Regions from separate parts of the Comamonas sp. JNW genome, predicted to be linked through region 3. Evidence: predicted binding sites of a transcription regulator. Region 3 holds the regulator's gene; each other region holds the start of a gene.
The links. Region 3 encodes sigma-54, which starts transcription at its own class of promoters, with help from an activator protein. Its sites were predicted from a motif close to TGGCANGNAANCTGCTTT; they were not measured.
Positions count from the first base shown of each region.

Region 1 (3,197 bases), on a different contig from region 3:
TGGCAATCTGGTGGTCGCGGCAAAAACGCTTGACTTCCAGCGCGCCGATCTCCGAATGGTCGCCACCCCGGCCCTTGCCGATGTCGTGGAAGAGGGCGGCCAGGTACAGAATCCAGGGCTTGTCCCAGCCAGCGGCCAGCTGGGAGCAGAACGGGTACTCATGCGCATGCTCGGCCATGAAAAAGCGCCGCACATTGCGCAGCACCATCAGGATGTGCTGGTCCACCGTGTAGACATGGAACAGGTCGTGCTGCATCTGGCCCACGATGCGGCGGAACGGCCAGAGATAGCGGCCCAGTACCGAGGTCTGGTTGAGCAGCCGCATCGCATGGGTGATGCCATGGGGCTGCTGCAGGATCTGCATGAAGGTGGCGCGGTTGACCGGGTCACGCCGGAACTGCGCATCCATCAGCTGGCGCGCATGGTAGAGCGCGCGGAAGGTGCGGGCCGACAGGTCCTTCAAGCCCGGCTCGGTCTCGTAGAGCAAGAAGGTGCGCAAGATCGCATGCGGGTTGCGCTGGTAGACCTCGTCGTCGGCCACCTCAATGAGGCCGGCCTTGTCGTAGAACTCGTCATCGATGCGGCGCAAGGTGTGGTTGCCCGGGTGCAGGCGCTCGTCCATGTTCAGCATCAGGATCTGCGTGAGCTGGGCCACCGCCTTGGCAGCCCAGTAGTAGCGCTTCATCAGCTCCTCGCTGGCGCGCTTGGGAAAGCGCTGGCCAGCTGGCGTGATGGTCTTGAAGCCAAAGGACTCGGCCACCGGCGTTTGCAGGTCGAACACCAGCCGGTCCTCACGGCGCCGCGCCACAATGTGCAGCCGCGCGCGGATGAGGCAGATCAGGTCCTCGTTGCGCTGCAGGTTGCGCACCTCGTAGACGGTCGCCAGCCCCTTGTCGGCCAGCTCCTTCCAGCGGCTGCCCAGACCGGTAGCACGGCCCAGCCACAGGATCAGTTGCAGATCGCGCAGGCCGCCAGGCGACTCCTTGCAATTGGGCTCGAGCGCATAGACGGTGTTTTCGTACTTGTTGTGGCGCTGCTGCATCTCCAGCACCTTGGCCACGACAAAGGCATCGGGCTTGATGGACTGGGCCAGCGCCGCCTGGAACAGGTGGTAGAGGCGGGGCGAGCCAATGATGCGGCGCGACTCCAGCAGCGCCGTCTGCACCGTCACATCGGCCTGGGCTTCGCTGATGCACTGGCTGATGGTGCGCACGCTCGACCCTATCTCCAGCCCGGCATCCCAGCACGAGCCGATGAACTGCTCGATCGCGGTGCGCAATTCAATGTCCTGCTCCGGATCGGTGCCTTCGGGCAGCAGCAGCAGCACATCGATATCGGAATAGGGAAACAGCTTGCCCCGGCCAAAGCCGCCCACCCCCACCAGGTTCAGGCGCCCGGGTAGGCCAGCCAGGTGCCAGAGATCGCGCAGCAGCCCATCGGCCAGCTGCGAGAGCTTGCGCAGCTGGGTCTGTATGCCCCGGGTGCTGCTGCCCCCGGCCATGATGTCATCAAACAGGGCGCTGCGTTGCGCCTGGTACTGCTCGCGCAGCTGCGGAATGCGAGGATCGTTCATGGTGCCTAACTATGCTGTCGTTGGCAGTGTGCCATAGCAATCAACAGCAGCTGCGAGTAAGCACATTCCATGCCATTACGCACCAAATGGGGGCATGGCGGAGGCGGGACTGCCAGAAACGACCAAGGCGGCATGCTGGTTGCAATGCCGCCTTGGTGTGGGCAGGTGCCGGGCAGGCCCGGCACGCGCGCAGCGATTTATTCGTGCCGGATCAGCACCCGATCAGCACTTGGTGCTGGTCACAAAGCTGGGCGGCGTGGGCGAGCCCTCCGACCAGGTCAGCACTTCATAGCCGGTGTCGGTCACCAGCACTTCGACTTCCCACTGGGCCGAGAGGCTGTGGTCCTTGGTGATGACGGTCCAGCCGTCATTGCCCAGGTCCTTGATGTCCTTCTTGCCCAGGTTGAGCATGGGCTCGATCGTGAAGATCATGCCGGTCTTGAGCTCGACGCCGGCGCCCGGGCGGCCGTAATGCAGCACCTGGGGCTCGTCGTGGAACACCTTGCCGATGCCGTGGCCGCAATACTCGCGCACGACCGACAGGCCCTGGCCTTCGGCAAACTTCTGGATCGCATGGCCGATATCGCCCAGGTGGGCGCCATTCTTGACCTGCACGATGCCATGCCACATGGCTTCAAAGGTCAGCTGGCACAGGCGCTTGCCGGCAATCGTGCCTTCGCCGATCACGAACATGCGGCTGTTGTCACCAAAATAGCCTTCGGGCGTGATGATGGTCACGTCCACATTGACGATGTCGCCCTTCTTGAGCGGTTTGTCATTGGGGATGCCGTGGCAGACCACATGGTTGACCGACGTGCAGACATAGGCCGGGTAGGGCGTCATGCCTGGCGGCTGGTAGCCCAGGCAGGCCGATTTGGTGCCTTGCTTTTCCATCGCCTCGGCGCACAGCAGATCGATTTGCTTGGTGGTGATACCCGGTTGGATGTGGGGGGTGATGTAGTCCAAGACCTCCGAGGCCAGGCGGCCTGCGATGCGCATCTGCGCAATATCGTCTTCGGTATTGATTTTGATCGTCATAGCCCACAATTATCCCACTGCTGCCATTGGCCTGTTTTCCATGCGGCTACGTGTCCTGGCGCGGCACAGTAGAATCCCGGGTTATCCCGCCCTTGTCATGGTGCTGCCACGGTCCGCCCGTAGCAGTGGGCAAGGCGCATGCGTGCTTTCTTCCCATCCTCCTAGTCCACATAGGCTGCCACGTGACACTGCACCTGACTCAGCTACCAGGCGGTAACGCCCTCAGCTCCTTCCGCGCCCAACAACTGCAGACCGCATTGACGGCGATCCATCCAAAGATAACGGGCATTGCTGCCCGTTTTGTGCATCTGGTGGCCACCGAGCAGCCCCTGGCGGGTGCCCAGGCCGAGCGCGTAGCGGCCCTGCTGACCTATGGCGACCCCTATGAAGGCGGCAGCGATGGCCTGGCCTTCATCGTCACCCCGCGCATGGGCACCATTTCGCCCTGGGCTTCCAAGGCCACTGACATTGCCCGCAACTGCGGCCTGGCACTGTTCCGCATCGAGCGCCTGACCGAGTACCGGATCGAGCTCAAGGCCGGCCTGCTGGGCGGCAAGCCCGAGCTGAGCGCCGAGCAGACCGCACA
Region 1 covers NZ_QETI01000003.1:153,831-157,027, forward strand. Annotated here, with positions in the region: gene DCO45_RS06390 ([protein-PII] uridylyltransferase) at 1-1,573, opposite strand, end outside; gene map (type I methionyl aminopeptidase) at 1,796-2,611, opposite strand; gene purL (phosphoribosylformylglycinamidine synthase) at 2,794-3,197, shown strand, end outside.
Region 1: DCO45_RS06390 ([protein-PII] uridylyltransferase) is a predicted target of sigma-54. The motif match lies at 1,631-1,648, and genes of this name have one in related genera.

Region 2 (3,197 bases), on a different contig from region 3:
GCGCTGAACGTGCATGCCATCCAGCTGGAGATGACGCAGAGCAGCTATATGCAGGAGCACATGCCCTTTGACTACCTGCCGGCCGTGGCCGCCAAGGTGCAGCCCCATGTGCGCCGCATGGTGGAGACCTTGCTGGCTTACGTGCAGCAATCGGCACGCTGATTCCAACGCCTCCGCAAACGGTATCCAGGGCTTGCACGGCAGGCCTGGGATGCCGTTTTTTGCTGTAGTGGCCCAGCAGGTTTTGCTGCTGGCGGGCCGCGCCTGTCAGGCAAACCGCCCGACAATAGCGGTCTATGACTACCTCTCGCACCGACAACGCGGCAGCCGCTCCTGCGGCGGCTTTCTGGACCGATCTTGAGCAAGCGCTGGGCCCCAACGGCTTTTCGCGCGGCGCGGGCGCCATCCCCGAGAAGTACTGGACCGACTGGAGCGGAACGCCGCCGGTGCCGCCGCTGGCGCTGCTGCGCCCGCGCAGCACCGAAGAGGTCAGCGCCTTGCTGCGCATCTGCCATGCCCACCGGGTGCCCGTGGTGCCCCAGGGCGGGCTGACCGGCCTGGCCGGCGCGGCCGTGCCAGTGGCCCAGGGCGTGGCGGTGGCTTTGGACCGCATGCAGCAGATCGAGGACGTGAATGCACGCACCGGCCTGATGACGGTGCAGGCCGGCGTCACCCTGCAGGCGGTGCAGGAAGCGGCCGTGGCGGCGGGCTGGGTGTTTGGCGTGGACCTGGGCGCGCGCGGCAGCTGCCAGATTGGCGGCAATGTCTCGACCAATGCGGGCGGCAATGGCGTGCTGCAAAACGGCATGATGCGCGAGCAGGTGCTGGGGCTGGAGGTGGTGCTGGCAGATGGCACGGTGCTGCCGATGCTGCGCCCCATGCTGAAGAACAACACCGGCTACGACCTCAAGCAGTTCTTTATCGGTGCCGAAGGCACCTTGGGCATCATCACCCGCGTGCTGCTGCGCCTGCGGCCCGCCCCGCAGGCCAAGGCCACCTGCATGGTGGCGCTGCCGGGCTTTGACGAAGCGCTGGCGGTGCTGGCGCGCATGCAGGCCCGCTTTGGCAACAGCGTGGCCGCGTTCGAGCTGATGTGGAGCGACTTTGTGCAGACCTCCATCCAGTGGCAAAAGCTGCAGCCGGCGTTTGCCCAGCAGCACCCGCTGCAGGCGCTGATCGATGTGGATGGCAAGGACGAGGCTGCGCTGCGCGCTGCGGTGGAAGAGGCCCTGGGCGAGGCCATGGAGGCCGGTGAGGTGGTGGATGCAGTGATTGCGCAGTCGAGCGAGCAGGCCAAAAGCCTGTGGAAGCTGCGCGAGGCGCCCGCCGAGATGACGGCGCACATGCACCCGCCGGTGAACTTTGACGTCAGCCTGCCCCAGGTGGATATTGGCCGCTTTGCTGCGGCCTGCCGCGCCGCCTTTGATGCGCGCTGGCCTGGCCACCACAGCCTGTTCTTTGGCCATGTGGGCGACGGCAACCTGCATGTCACGACCGACAGCCAAACCATCAATGGCGAGGACGAGGCGCTGGAGGCCGTGCTGTACGGCCTGGTGCAGCAGTTCCAGGGCAGCGTCTCGGCCGAGCATGGCATTGGCCTGCACAAGATGCCCTACCTGGGTTTTAGCCGCACGCCGCAGGAGCTGGCCGCCATGCGGACGATCAAGCAGGCGCTCGATCCGCTGGGGCTGATGAACCCGGGCAAGGTACTGGCGGCGGACTGAATTCCGTTGTAGTCCCCTCAGACAGAACCGGCGCCTGCAGCGATGCATGCGCCGGTTTTCCGTTGGTGGCTGCTCCAAGGCCCATGGCACCGATGTGGTGCGATCGGGCATAGGCCGGCGGCCTGGCCACCCCTGCGCATGCCCGCAGACCGCGTATCCAGGCGCTTTCCCGCTCCATGGCATAGAAACTGCTACCTTTTGAAACAAACCCGCAATGGATGACAACGTAAAAAGGGGATGGCATGCAAATGGTGCAGATGGCTGCGATTGACAAGGCCGATACGGCCTGGCTCTTGGTCTCTACGGTGCTGGTGTTGCTGATGACACTGCCGGGCATTGCGCTCTTCTATGCCGGGTTGGTGCGGCGCAAGAACGTGGTCAACACGGTGGTGGCCGTGTTTGCGGTGGCGGCGGTGGTGTCACTCACCTGGTTTGCGCTGGGCTACTCGCTGGCCTTCAGCAAGTCCACGGCCTGGCTGGGCGGGCTGGACCGGGCCTGGTTCTCATCGATGCGCCTGGATGCGGCAGCGGGCACCGTGTCGGTCAGCCACCTGGCGCCCCATCTGCCCGAGTCGCTCTATGCGCTGTTCCAGATGGCCTTTGCCGTCATCACCACCACCTTGATCATTGGCGCCGTGGTCGAGCGCATGCGCTTTTCGGCGCTGCTGCTGTTCTCGGCGCTGTGGAGCGTGCTGGTCTATGCGCCGGTCGCCCACTGGGTCTGGGAGAGCGATGGCTGGCTCAACAAGCTGGGCGCGCTGGACTTTGCCGGTGGCGCGGTGGTGCACGTCAATGCGGGCGTCTCGGCCCTCGTCTGCGCGGCCATGCTGGGCCGGCGCCAGGGCTATGGCCGCCAGGCCTTTGAGCCGCACAGCCTGGGCTGGACGGCGATGGGTGCCGCGCTGCTGCTGATTGGCTGGTTTGGCTTTAACGCGGGCTCTGCCCTGTCGGCCGATGGCCGTGCGGCGCTGGCGATGCTGGTGACCATGGTGGCCGCTGCTGCCGGCGCGCTGTCCTGGATGCTGGTCGAGTGGTGGGTGCGCGGCGCGCCCACCTTGCTGGGCGTGCTCTCGGGCCTGATTGGCGGTCTAGTGGCCATCACACCGGCGGCCGGTTTTGTACAGGTGGGCGGCGCAGTCGCCATCGGCCTGATGGCTGGCGTAGCCTGCTTTTGGGGCGCCACCTGGCTCAAGCGCCGCCTGGGTGTGGACGACTCGCTCGATGTGTTTGGCGTGCACGGCGTGGGCGGCATTGCCGGCTCGCTGCTCACCGCCTTGTTTGCCGACCGCGCCATTGCCGGCGTGGATGCCACGGTTCTCAACCAGCTGGTGGCCGTGGCGGCCGTGGCTATTTACAGCGCGGCGGGCACTGCCATTTTGCTGACCGTTATCCGCGTGGTTCTGCCTTTGCGGGTGACGGCGCAGCAGGAGATCGATGGGCTGGATATCAGCCTGCACCAGGAAAGCCAAAACT
Region 2 covers NZ_QETI01000004.1:191,266-194,462, forward strand. Annotated here, with positions in the region: gene hutG (N-formylglutamate deformylase) at 1-162, shown strand, start outside; gene DCO45_RS08370 (FAD-binding oxidoreductase) at 297-1,724, shown strand; gene DCO45_RS08375 (ammonium transporter) at 1,967-3,197, shown strand, end outside.
Region 2: DCO45_RS08375 (ammonium transporter) is a predicted target of sigma-54. The motif match lies at 1,902-1,919, and genes of this name have one in related genera.

Region 3 (3,197 bases):
AGCGCCAGCTCAACCGCGAGATGCTGCAGCGCCTCAAGACCGCCTTTGCCGCCCAGCCCAGGTAAGCGCACCTGGCTTGCCATTGACCAAACCGCAATAGGCCTGCTGCCAGCAGGCCATCCCACCGCCCCGCAGCCCTTGCAGCGCGCCAGTTTGCGCTTGCGCAGACAGCCGCCACAGCACAGTCGCTAAAATCGCTGTCTATGGCAAAAATCATCGTTCTGGCCCTGGTGCTGCTTTTCTTTGGCTGCGGCCTCTACATGCACCTGCGTGGCAAGGTGCGGCACAAGCTGCTGCGCCAGCTGTTTGACCACTCCACGTTCACGGCGCCATTCAATGTGTTCATGCTGATGTTCAGCAAGGTACCGCGCACGCCCTACCTGCCCACCAGCACCTTCCCCGACCTGGCCCCGCTGCAGGCCCACTGGCGCGAGATCCGCGAAGAGGCCATCGGTCTGCACCAGGCCATGCAGATCAAGGCCGCGGCCAACAACGACGACGCGGGCTTCAACTCCTTCTTCAAGACCGGCTGGAAGCGCTTCTACCTGAAGTGGTACGGCCAGGCCCACCCGTCTGCGATGGAGCTGTGCCCCAAGACCACGGCGCTGGTGCAGTCCATCCCCGGCATCAAGGCGGCCATGTTTGCCGAGCTGCCGCCCGGCGCCAAGCTCAACCTGCACCGCGACCCCTATGCCGGCTCGCTGCGCTACCACCTCGCTGTGCTGGCGCCCAATGATGACCGCTGCATGATCGAGGTCGATGGCACGCCCTACAGCTGGCGCGAGGGCGAAGGCGTGATCTTTGACGAGACCTTCATGCACTGGGCCGAGAACCGGTCCGAAGGCAACCGCATCGTGCTGTTCTGCGATGTCGAGCGCCCGATGACCAATGGCTTTGCGCAGTGGCTCAACCGCTGGCTGGGCACGCATGTGGTCGCTGCCGCCAGCTCGCCCAACAACGAAGGCGATCCGCGTGGCTTCATCAGCCGCATCTTCAAGATCTCGTTCTACATGGGCCAGTACCGCCGCCGCTTCAAGGCCTGGAACAAGACCGCCTACAAGCTCACCAAGTTTGGCCTGATGCTGGCCGTGCTGGCCTTGTTCATCTGGTGGCTGTGGCCAAAGTAAAGCGGCACCGTCTCAAAACAAAACCGCAGTGCATAACGCAGCTGCGGTTTTTTTTATGGGCCCTGGCTGCTTGCGCTTACAGCGCCTTGCGCAGGCTGGCCGGCGGGATGCGCATGGCCTCGCGGTACTTGGCCACCGTGCGGCGCGCGCATTCAATGCCCTGGGCCTGCAGCAGATCGGCGATTTTTGCATCCGACAGCGGCTTCTTCGCGCTTTCCTCGTCGAGCAACTGCTTGATCAGCGCCTTGACCGCCGTGCTCGACGCACTGCCGCCGGTCTCGGTGCCCAGGCCTGAGCCAAAGAAGTACTTGAGCTCAAACGTGCCCTGCGGCGTGGCCATGTACTTGGCCGTGGTCACGCGGCTGATGGTGGACTCGTGCAGGCCCAGCTCATCGGCAATCTCGCGCAGCACCATGGGGCGCATCGCCAGCTCGCCATGGACAAAGAAATTGCGCTGGCGCTCGACGATGGCCTGCGAGACGCGCAAGATGGTGTCAAAGCGCTGCTGGATGTTCTTGATGAACCAGCGCGCCTCCTGCAGCCGCTGCTGCAGCGCGCCATGGCCCTCGCTGCCCTTGTGGCTGCGCAAGGCATTGGCGTAGACATCCTGCACGCGCAGGCGCGGCATCACCTCGGCATTGAGCTGCACGCTGAAACCGGGCACCGGCAGGCCGCGCTCATTGCTGGGTCGCACGATGACATCGGGGATGATGGTGTTGCGGTCCACATCGGCATAGGGCCGGCCGGGGCGGGGCTCGAGCTTGGCGATCAGCGCCAGCGCGCTGCGCACCGCGGCATCACTGCATCCGGTCAGTTGCACCAGCTTGCGCACATCACGGCGCGCCAGCAGCTCCAGCGATTCCTGGCAGACCAGCAAAGCGGTCTCCAGCGCCAGCGCATCGGCCTCGGGCGTGTCCGAGCCCTCTTCATCCAACAGGCGCTGCTGGGCCTTGATCTGCAGCTGCATGCATTCGGACAGGTTGCGCGCGCCCACGCCAATCGGCTCCAGGCTTTGCAGCAAGCGCAGCGCCACAGTCAGGTGGTGCAGCAGCACTTCGTAGCGCTCGGGGTCACTGGCGTCGCCAAAGCTTTGCGCGAGCTCGGCCAGCGTTTCTTCGAGGTAGCCGTCGTCGTTCAGTGATTCAATCAGAAAGTAGAGCGCGGCCCGGTCTTCCTGGCACAGGCGCAGCGACAAGGCCTGGCGGTGCAGCACATCCTGCAGGCTCAGGTGCTCGCTGCGCCGGTCGGACATCGGCGTCTCGTCGTCGTCATCGCTGGCGCTGGAGCGCGCGGGCAGATCGCCACCCCACTCTTCCCAGTCCGATGCCGAATCGCCGGCAGCGGCCTCGGCATCGACGCCGGTTTCCTTGCCCGCGCCAAAATCCAGCGGCTGGTCGGAGGTTCCGGGCTCGAAATCGCTACTGTTGTTGGTGTCGGTGCTGGCAGCAGTATCGGCACCCTTGTCGGCTGCGTCTGCAGCGTCTGCAGCTTCGGCAGATTCAGCGGCTTCTTTACCGGCTTCAGCCTCGGGGGCCTCATCGCCCTCGCGCTCCAGAAACGGGTTTTCGTCGAGCATCTGCTCGACTTCCTGCGTCAGTTCCTGCGTGGACAGCTGCAGCAGGCGAATCGACTGCTGCAGCTGGGGGGTCAGGGTCAGGTTCTGCGATACGCGCAGCGACAGCGACGGCATCATGGCTGCGCCTCCCCACGGGCTGGGGCAGCTGGCAACGGATCAGCCCTGCCGGCCCCGCAGCGCGGGACGGCATCTTGGCTGGCACGCCCGCCAAGGCGTGCGATGTCACATACGGAAATGTTCACCCAGATACACCCTCCGGACCTCTGCGTTCTCCACAATCTCTTGCGGCGTCCCGGCGGCCAGCACCTTGCCATCGCTGATGATGCAGGCATGGTCACAGATACCCAGGGTTTCGCGCACATTGTGGTCGGTGATCAGCACGCCAATGCCGCGCTCCTTGAGAAAGGCGACAATGCGCTGGATCTCGATCACGGCGATGGGGTCGATGCCGGCGAAAGGCTCGTCGAGCAGGATGAAACGGGGCTGGGTGGCCA
Region 3 covers NZ_QETI01000008.1:46,616-49,812, reverse strand. Annotated here, with positions in the region: gene DCO45_RS13065 (hypothetical protein) at 1-65, shown strand, start outside; gene DCO45_RS13060 (aspartyl/asparaginyl beta-hydroxylase domain-containing protein) at 204-1,127, shown strand; gene DCO45_RS13055 (RNA polymerase factor sigma-54) at 1,204-2,820, opposite strand; gene lptB (LPS export ABC transporter ATP-binding protein) at 2,926-3,197, opposite strand, start outside.

Region 4 (3,197 bases), on a different contig from region 3:
GGTGTTTGTACAGACCAAGCGCGCCACCGGCCAGGGCAGCGGCATCAGCCTCTCGCCTGAGCAGGCGCAAAAAGCCATCCGCGCCGGGGTGGAGCAGGGCCTGGCCGGGCGCGGGCGCTGCCAGCCACTGCACACCGCCAGCCCGGTGCAGGTGCAGATTGTCGCCACCTCGCCCGGCATGGCCGATCTGTTCTGCCAGTGGCCGACGCTGGAGCGGGTCGATGGCCGCACGGTACGTTTTAGCGCGCCGGACATCGAATCGGCGGTGCGCATGACCAATTGCCTCTCGGCCATGTCCAGCATGCTGCGCTGAGCGGCGCTGGGGCAGGCCCCCGGCTGGCATGGCATGAAACCTGCTGGGTAGAGCGCTCAACATCGGTGGTGCGCGTTTATGAGGTCTTCCCTGCATTTTCTGGTCGCTGCTCGCCAGCATGAGATGGCCGCGCTGGAGCAGCTGGGTAAGGCCTGCTCGCTGGTGGTAGCGATGTCCTCGCTGGTGCATGCGCTGCAAAAGGAGCGCGGGCTGTCGAACATGGTGCTGGCCAGCGGCGGCGCGCAGGGCGCCGAGCTGCTGGCGCCCCAGCGCCTGCTGGCGGATGCGCAGATCGCCCACGTGCGCGATGAGCTCGATCGCCTGGGCCCACACCCCTCCGGCGGCAGCGGCGCGCGGCTGTGCAATGCGATTGCCTATACCTTGCAAGGCGTGGCGGCGCTGCCTGCGCTGCGCGCCCAGGTGCAGGCCGGGCGGCTCACGCCCTCCGCCTGTACCGATGCTTTTGCGCGCCTGATTGCCGGCTGTCTGTCCGTCGTGTTTGAGGCGGCCGACAGCGCCAATGAGCCCGAGATATCGCGCATGCTGGTGGCCCTGTTTCACCTGATGCAGGGCAAGGAGCTGGCCGGGCAGGAGCGCGCCTGCGGCACCAGCGCCTTTGCCTCGGGCCAGCTGCAGCCCAGTGCCCGGGCGCAGTGGCTGCATTTGATCGAGTCGCAGGAGCGCTGTTTTGAGGTGTTTGCCAGCCTGGCCACGCCGCGCGTGCTGGTGCTGTGGCAGGCCCATATGGCGGGCGACACCGACATGGCGGCGGTGGAGCGCATGCGCCGCGTGGCCCATACCGCGAGCGGATCGAGCCTGAGCCGCAGCTGGAGCGCCGACTGGTTTGCCGCCTGCAGCCACCGGCTCGATGCCTTGCATGGGGTGGAGACCTTGGTCGCGCAGGAGCTGCAGGTGCTGTGCCTGCACAAGCTGCAGGCGCAGGAACAAGCGCTGGCGGCCTTGCAGGCGTTGCCGCCGGGCGCTGAACCTGCCCAAGTGGGCGCTGAGGGTGCTGAGGGCAGCGAAGCCGGCATGGCCTTTTTTGAGGCCTCGGCGCCGCCCGATACCTGGTCGCTCGATGCTGTGGGCGCGCCGGCGCTGGGGCGCGATATCCTGTCGCTGGTGCAGCAGCAATCGCAGCGGCTGCAGACCATGCAGAGCCAGATCCAGGAGGCGCGCACTGCGCTGCACGAGCGCAAGACCCTGGAGCGCGCCAAGGGTCTGCTGATGGCCCAGCACCAGCTCAGCGAGAGCGACGCCTACCAGCTGCTGCGCCAGACGGCGATGAACCAGAACAAGCGCATGCTGGAGGTGGCCGAGGCCGTGCTGGCGATGGCGGCCTTGGTGCCTCAAACCCCTGCAGCGCCCGCAGGCCCTGCTGCAGCTGAGCGCTAGCAGCTTTCCGCCCGCGCACCAAAGCATGGCAGCCGCTGGCCCGCAGGCTGCTGCAATGCACCATTGCAGGGATCCGGGCCGGTGTGCAGCGCCGGCCCAGGTTGGCTCTTCAGAGGGAAGCACTGCAATTTTTGAATTGGCATGGAATATGCATTGATCTCCCCAACCAGGCCAAAGGCGGCCTGTTTCCGGTAATCGCGAGTTATTTCGGGACAACGGCGTCCCTTTCCTGATGGTGCAAGCCCTCAGCGAAAGGACGCCGTTTTTTGTTTTTGGAATCTGCAACGCCTTCGATGGAGTTTGACAAGAATGACGATACGCCCCACCCCTGACACCGCCCCGGCGGCAGAGGCTTCGCCCGCTTCTTCGCCGCTGGCCGGCCGCCGTCAGTTCTTGCGCCATGGCGCCCAGGCAGCGGCAGCCACCTTTGTCTACAGTGCGCTGGGCCACCAGGGCGTCTGGGCCGCCGGCTCGGATGCGCCGGAGAAAAAAGAGGTCAATATCGGCTTTATCCCGCTGACCGACTGCGCCAGCGTGGTGATGGCCTCGGTGCTGGGCCTGGACCAGAAGTACGGCGTCAAGATCACGCCGACCAAGGAAGCGAGCTGGGCCGGCGTGCGCGACAAGCTGGTCAATGGCGACCTGGACTTTGCCCATGTGCTCTATGGCCTGGTCTACGGCGTGCAGCTGGGCGTGGGCAGCCCGCAAAAGGACATGGCGGTGCTGATGACGCTCAACCGCAATGGCCAGGCGATCACCCTGTCCAAGAAGCTGGCCGACAAGGGCGCCGTCGATGCGGCGTCACTGGCCAAGCTGATGGGCGCGGAAAAGCGCGAATACACCTTTGCGCAGACCTTTCCGACCGGCACCCATGCGATGTGGCTGTACTACTGGCTGGCGAGCGCGGGCATCCACCCGCTCAAGGATGCGAAAGTGATCACCGTGCCGCCGCCGCAGATGGTGGCCAATATGCGCGTGGGCAATATGGATGGCTTTTGCGTGGGCGAGCCCTGGGGCCACCGCGCGATCATGGATGGCATCGGCATCACGGCCATCACCACCCAGGACATCTGGCGCGACCACCCGGAAAAGGTGCTGGGTTGCACACAGGACTTTGTCAGCCGCCACCCCAACACCGCGCGCGCCGTGACCATGGCAATTCTGGAGGCGGGCCGCTGGATCGATGCCAGCCTGCAGAACAAGCAGAAGATGGCCGAGACCATTGCCGGAAAGGCCTATGTGAACACCAGCGTCGATGCCATCAACCAGCGCATTCTGGGCCGCTACCAAAATGGCCTGGGCAAGACCTGGGACGACCCCAACCACATGAAGTTCTTTGCCGAGGGCGACGCCAGCTACCCCTACCTGTCCGATGGCATGTGGTTCCTGACCCAGCACAAGCGCTGGGGTTTGCTCAAGAGCCACCCCGACTACCTGGCTGTGGCCAAGAAGATCAACCAGACCGCCCTGTACAAGGAAGCGGCTGCGC
Region 4 covers NZ_QETI01000002.1:43,302-46,498, forward strand. Annotated here, with positions in the region: gene DCO45_RS03335 (M55 family metallopeptidase) at 1-313, shown strand, start outside; gene DCO45_RS03340 (nitrate regulatory protein) at 392-1,708, shown strand; gene DCO45_RS03345 (CmpA/NrtA family ABC transporter substrate-binding protein) at 2,018-3,197, shown strand, end outside.
Region 4: DCO45_RS03345 (CmpA/NrtA family ABC transporter substrate-binding protein) is a predicted target of sigma-54. The motif match lies at 1,846-1,863, and genes of this name have one in related genera.